2 regions of the Desulfitobacterium sp. LBE genome follow, and region 1 is predicted to be linked to the other one. Evidence: a T-box and tRNA genes for the amino acid it is inferred to sense, from the RefSeq annotation. Region 1 holds a T-box; the other holds one or more tRNA genes.
The links. A T-box is a leader RNA that pairs with one kind of tRNA and senses whether it is charged. The one in region 1 lies ahead of thrS (threonine--tRNA ligase), so its partner is inferred to be a tRNA-Thr.
Positions count from the first base shown of each region.

Region 2: it has a tRNA-Thr gene. The T-box ahead of thrS (threonine--tRNA ligase) is inferred to sense a tRNA for this amino acid. The anticodon was not compared.

Region 1 is NZ_VLKD01000001.1:3,313,909-3,317,330, forward strand. Features, by position in the region: gene thrS (threonine--tRNA ligase) at 141-2,057, opposite strand; T-box leader at 2,127-2,349, opposite strand; gene DESLBE_RS15710 (putative sporulation protein YtxC) at 2,396-3,271, opposite strand.
Region 2 is NZ_VLKD01000001.1:2,690,510-2,693,931, forward strand. Features, by position in the region: gene DESLBE_RS12815 (hypothetical protein) at 1-355, opposite strand, end outside; gene DESLBE_RS12820 (prohibitin family protein) at 529-1,365, opposite strand; tRNA gene DESLBE_RS12825 (tRNA-Thr) at 1,566-1,641, opposite strand; gene DESLBE_RS12830 ([Fe-Fe] hydrogenase large subunit C-terminal domain-containing protein) at 1,888-3,162, shown strand; gene DESLBE_RS12835 (DsrE/DsrF/DrsH-like family protein) at 3,332-3,422, shown strand, end outside.

The DNA.
Region 1 (3,422 bases):
ACTCTATTAATCTAACACCTCATGGATTCTTTTCCAATACCTATCCAATAAAACTAAAAGCCAGGCTATCAATTATGGCCATTGACAAAACAAAAGGATTCAAACCACATAAGTCTGAATCCTTTTGCTTGAGTCTTATCTTATACTAATTGCTTCTTGCTGCAGATTTCTTCCTGGACGAGAGCAATGAATTCTGCTACAGAAAGTTTTTCACCGGCGTTAGCCTGACCATAGCGCCGTACAGCGACAGTATCTGTTTCCGCTTCCTGGTCACCGACCACGAGAGCGAAGGGAATTTTGTGAGTTTGGGCTTCCCGGATCTTATAGCTGATCTTCTCGCGGCGTTCATCCACTTCAGCCCGGATGTCCAGGTCATTTAAGCGGCGGACGATGTCCTGAGCATAGTCCTCGTGGCGTTCGCTGATGGGCAGCACCCGGACCTGAACAGGAGCCAGCCAGGTGGGGAAGGCACCGGCATAATGCTCTGTGAGCAGAGCAATGAAGCGCTCAATGCTGCCGTACACCACCCGGTGAATCATAACCGGGCGATGCTTTTGACCATCTTCACCGATATAGGTGAGGTCAAACTTCTCAGGCATTTGGAAATCCAGCTGTATGGTACCGCACTGCCAGGTTCTGCCTAAGCAGTCCCGAAGGTGGAAGTCGATTTTCGGTCCATAGAAAGCACCATCTCCCGGGTTGACCTTATAGTTGACTCCCTTGGCTTCCAGAGCTTCCTGGAGGGCATTGGTAGCCATCTCCCACGTCTCATCGGCCCCCATGGAGTTTTCAGGACGAGTGGAAAGCTCCACATGATACTCAAAGCCAAAGACCTTATAGAAACGGTCCACCAGGTCGATGACGCCGCTGATTTCAGCTTTGATTTGGGAGGGAAGCATAAAGATATGAGCATCATCCTGAGTGAAGTTGCGCACCCGCAAGAGTCCGTTTAAAGCACCGGATAACTCATGGCGATGGACTAAGCCCAACTCTCCCATTCTCAAAGGAAGATCCCGATAGCTTCTCAGCTTCTGCTTATACATAATCATGCCCCCCGGGCAGTTCATGGGCTTGACGGCGAAGTCCTCATCGTCAATCTTGGTAGTATACATATTGTCTTTATAATGATCCCAGTGACCGGAGTTTTCCCACAGGTTGCGGCTGAGGATGATGGGGGTCTTGATTTCGTGATAGCCTCTCTTGCGATGCTCCTGGCGCCAGAAGTCTTCCAGTTGGTTGCGCAGCACCATGCCTTTGGGATGGAAGAAGGGAAAGCCAGGCCCTTCATCGTGGAGGCTGAACAGATCCAGCTCCACACCCAGTTTACGGTGATCACGGCGCTTGGCTTCTTCCAGCTTAAAGAGGTAGTCATCCAGATCTTCTTTTTTGGCCCAAACAGTTCCGTAGATCCGTTGGAGCATCTTATTCTTTTCACTGCCCCGCCAGTAAGCCCCGGCCAGGTTCATGAGTTTGAAAGCTTTAACCACACCTGTGGAAGGAATATGGGGACCGGCACAGAGATCGGTGAAGCCACCTTGAGTGTACATGGAAATCACTTCATCTTCAGGCAAGTCCTCGATCAGCTCTACCTTATACTTTTCTCCCTCTGCAGAGAAATACTGCAAAGCGTCGCTGCGGGAGATTTCTCTCCGTTCGTAGCGTTTATTTTCTTTGACCAATCGACGCATCTCAGCTTCGATCTTCTCCAGATCCTCCGGTGTAAAGACATGCTCGGAATCAAAATCATAATAGAAGCCATTGTCAATGGCGGGGCCAATCCCTAAGATGGTCCCCGGGAAGAGGTTCCGCACCGCTTCCGCCATCAGGTGAGAAGTGGAATGCCTTAAAATCTTCAGGCCTTCCTCAGAATCCGCCGTGATAATCTCCACCTCAGCATCCTGAGTTAAAGCATAGGACAGGTCCTTAACCTCTCCATTCACTTTCCCGGCCAGAGCAGCTTTAGCCAGACCCCTGGAGATAGAGGCCGCTAATTCCATGAGACTCTTACCCGATTCGATCTCCCGAATGGAGCCGTCTTTTAAAGTAATCTTTACCATCATAGTCAACTCCTTATTCTTTGGTTTTAATCTTTAAACTTTGAAAAAACTAAAAAAGCCCTCATCCCAATATGGGACGAGAACTTTATTCCCGTGGTTCCACCCAAGTTAAAGCACCCTCGGATGCTTCACTTTGCTCCCTTAACGCGGGCCGACGTCTGAGCTTACTTCTCTTCAACTCAGCACTCCGGGGTGGTCTTCCTCTGCTTCTCTGTGAGAGATGCTTGCAGCCGGTGGCATCTCCTCTCTAACACAAACCAAAACAAATTACTTTCCCCATCATCGTTTTCATTTTATTATATCCACCCTTTTAGCCTTTGTCAATTCTTCTCACTTTGTCAAATCTTCTCACAGATGGGACAGCTTTCAGTACAATAGCTGACACGGCCTTCAAAAACCTTGCAAATGGTCTGCAGAGTATCCTGGTAGCCTTCATAACGAATATGCAGCACAATTTTGCGTGGAGCTACGGCAATCAGGGCGCTGACGAGAAGATCCTCATAGGTGAGTTCCTGAGAGGTATCCATGAAGGATAACTCATCCATATATTTTTTGGTGATTTTTTTGCCTTCTTCATTATAGAGGTTGAACTTGCCGTGTTTGGTTATTCCGACATGCAAGGTATGAATGCGGGGTTTTTGCGAATCCACAAAGCGCTTGAGCAGATTGATAAACTCCTCATATTCTGCTTCAATGACATGTTCATTCACCACATAATTGACGGCTTTATAGATCTCCTCTTTATAGTCTTTGGCACGGAATCGCAAGAAGCCTTCCATGTCAAAGAACGGCTGAGCTTCTATACACTTGACGATTTGGTTGACCAAGGACGCTTTACGATGAATACGGTAATTTTTCCATTGCCGGGATTCTTGATTAAGGTATTGGAGAGACTTCTCAAAAACTTGAACGACTTCCTCCCGTTTCAGTTTATACTTGCTTTTGAGCAGCCAGCGGATATGATCCTTCTCCCAATGCTGCAAAATCGTTTCCGCAATAGCATTCGCTAAATAATAGCTATGAATCTTTTTTGTGGTCTCCCGATCCTCTTCGATCGCTTCAAGCTGGAACTCACAATCTATCAACCAGTGCTTGCCTTGTTGATATTCGTGAAGCACCACAGGAAGCTTTTCTTGCTCTTGGAGCTGCCTAAGGCGCTCATAAATGCTCTCTCGATAATATTGAGTTCCAACCTGAACGGAGTGTTGTTCCACCCTGGCATCCCCTCCATAGTAGAGTATATGAGCAAGGTTTGCTCATATTGCGGTTTACCTCGAAATTACTCAAGCTATTTCGCAAAACCATATATTCCCTACTATTGCCAGGTTGACTCTCCCTTATTCCCCAAACCAGGATAGTGCCGCC
Region 2 (3,422 bases), 620 kb from region 1:
CTATTTGCAATGTGGCTGTGAGAGCGATCTTAGCTTGCTTGTAGAAAGAACTGAGCCTTTCCAGCTGAATCTCCGCTTCTTGATAATCTTTCTCCACTAAAGAAATCAACAAGGCGTAATAAGGATGGTCTCTCTTCCGCTGAACATATCTACCCACTAAGTTCATATTCTTCGTATAAACAGCAATGTAGAGATAGAAAGTCACACCGCTAATTACCAAAATCACATAGAGATAAAGCAATAGCGGTATTATATCGATGTCTAAGCCTACATAGTTTTTCAGGATAGCTATGACGATTCCGAGAACTACTCCCATTAAAATAACGGCTGAATAGTGTCTCACCTTTTTATTCATTATACTAAACTCACTTTCAGCTAGTTCCAGGAGACTGGCTCAAGTATAAGGTTCTTGCCAAGATCTATCTATCATGGTAAAGCAACAAATCACCAGGTGTATTAGGTTATAAATACAGCGAAAGCCACCTGTCAAGGGTGGCTTTCTGCGTAAAAAACCTTTGACTAAGATCTTTACTGGCCGCTATTGACATCAATAAAAGGGACTGCTCCACCGGTAACATTGGGAAGTTTGCCATCCCATTTTTCAATAGCTTTAATCTTAGCTTCAATTTCCCTTAGTTGTACCAGTTCAGGAGTAACTTCTTGCTTTTGAAGCCGTAGAGATTCCGCTTCAGCTTTTGCTTGTTCTACTTTTTGCTTGGCCTCGATTTCAATTCTTTGCAGATCAAGATTAGCCTTTAAAGCTTGCTGCTCAGCAATTTGCTTTTGTTCAATCGCATTGTTGAACTCCTGACTAAATTTGAATTCAGTGATATTTATTTCGTCCAGAACCATATAGTAAGTCGCTAGTTTTGAAGCAAGAGTCTCTTTAATCTTGGCACTAACTTCTGAACGTTTGGAGATCAACTCTTCAGCCGTATATTGAGCCGTTATTGCTTTCACCGCTTCACCGATAGCCGGATCAACAATTCGTTCTCCATAAGATAATCCGACATTCTGATAAAGCTTATTCACTTGAATAGGGTCAAGGTGAAAGTTAACCGCAACGGTAGTCGTAACGATTTGTAAGTCTTTTGAAGCGGCCGTTTGCTCGGATTGAGATTTCTGGACTCGTACCTCCATCGGGACAACGCTTTGAACAAAGGGAATTTTAAAATGCAACCCTTCTGTTAAGACGATGGGACGGACAGCCCCTAATTGCAGAACAATACCTCTTTGGCCCGCATTCACGATGACAAAGGCATCCAGTGCCAAGATAACAAGAAGTACAATCACAAGCCCAAAGGTAATGAAGCTTTTGCTCATTTTCATTTTGGGTACCATATTGACAACTTTTTCAGAATCCAATTCATGTCCTCCTTTTTAATTTAATTGTGAAGCAGATGCTTCCTCTTAACTATACCTTATAGTAATAAGAAAAATCTATAATTACTTGCTCAAGAAAAGGATAATTACAACAAAAGACCACTCCCTAAAACAAATGAGTCAGCCTTTATCAAGCAGAATTCATAGGTTTCAGAAAATGATCTTCATTCTTAAAATATAACTGGAGCCGATGGCAGGACTCGAACCTGTAACCTGCTGATTACAAATCAGCTGCTCTACCAATTGAGCTACATCGGCTTGTCTAGCGACAAAATTTATAATAGCATAAGGCTGGAAGTTTTTCAACACCAAAATCTATAAAATTTATTACCATTTCTTGTTACTTGTTTACTTGTTTTCAGCTGCTTATTAAACCTCCTTTAGTATGGCCCATCTTTTGCCTCAAGTTTACATCTGTGAAGTTTTTGCTTAAAGAAAAAATCTCAGATGATTTCCCAAAGCAGGTTAGGGGCATACTAATTTTGATTAAAGGGAGGGCACATGATGAGCAATCTAACCTATGAAGAAATATTCGGCCGTTTGGTCAAAGCATCTTATCAGGGAAAGCTTCAAGAGGAGATCGATTCTCTGGAATCCTCCGGAGATGAGCACACCAGGCAGTATGTCCAGTATGCTCTGGGCAAGGGGGATCCGGATAGAGTCGTCTTTCAGGTTAAGTCCTGCAATAAGAGGTGCTCAGAAGAGGACCATAGTTGCGAAGCCTCCTGCCTCTTCAATGCAGTAGTCCGGGATATGGAAGGGAATGTGGTCATCCAAGATCGGAACTGCACTCACTGCGGAGAATGTATCGAGACTTGCTCTTTAGACAGCTTAGTAGATAAAAAAGAATTCATCCCTCTGGTGGAAATTCTCCAGTCCAAGGAGATTCCCGTCTTTGCCATGGTAGCTCCGGCGATTATCGGACAATTTGGCGGTGATGTGACCATGGGCCAGCTTCGAGCCGCACTGAAGCATCTCGGTTTTTATGGAATGATTGAGGTAGCACTTTTCGCCGATGTACTGAGCTTAAAGGAGGCCCTGGAATTTGACAAGCATGTTCAAACGGATAAGGACTTTGTCCTCACCAGCTGTTGCTGCCCCATCTGGGTGGGGATGGTAAAGAGGGTCTATGATACCCTGGTTCCCCATATCTCCCCCTCAGTATCTCCTATGGTAGCTTGTGGGAGGGGAATTAAACGCCTGCACCCCGACGCCAAAACGGTCTTTATCGGTCCATGTATTGCTAAAAAAGCTGAAGCTAAGGAACCGGATATCCGGGATGCGGTAGATGCAGTGCTAACTTTTCACGAACTCAAGCAAATCTTTGAAGCCACGGATATTGAGCCCTCGGAGATGGAGGATATACCCAGTGAGCACTCTTCTACCAGCGGTAGAATCTATGCCCGCACCGGCGGAGTCTCCAAATCCATCTCTGATACCTTAAACCGTATCCGTCCAGATAAGCCGGTAAAGATCAAATCCATTCAAGCTAATGGCATTAAAGAGTGCAAGACCCTCCTCAATGATATTATGAATAACGAGATTAAAGCCAATTTCTACGAAGGCATGGGCTGCCCCGGAGGCTGCGTAGGGGGCCCCAAGGCTATAGTGGATGTAGATAGAGGTACTGAGTTCGTAAACATATATGGTGCAGAAGCAGACGCCCTTACACCCGCAGATAATCAGCATGTATTGGAGCTGCTTAAGCAGTTGGGCATTGATAGCGTGGAAGAGCTTCTGGGAGGAGAATCTGCGGCAATTTTCCAACGGAATTTTTAATGTAAATTTGCAAATGGAGGCTGATACCATGGATACACAACAGCAAGCGATGGCTAAACAAGCCTCGGTAATTGAGTTAAAACCTAATACAATAAGCCTAAGCCCTGAAAAGGATATAGGCCTGGAGAAGGGCATAAATCCGGGAAAGGAAACCACAAGAAACAAGAAGATGACCCTGCTCATATTCAGCGGCGAATACGATAAGGCCCTGGCCGGCTTGATTCTGGCTAACTCAGGGCGGGAAATGGGTATGGATGTGA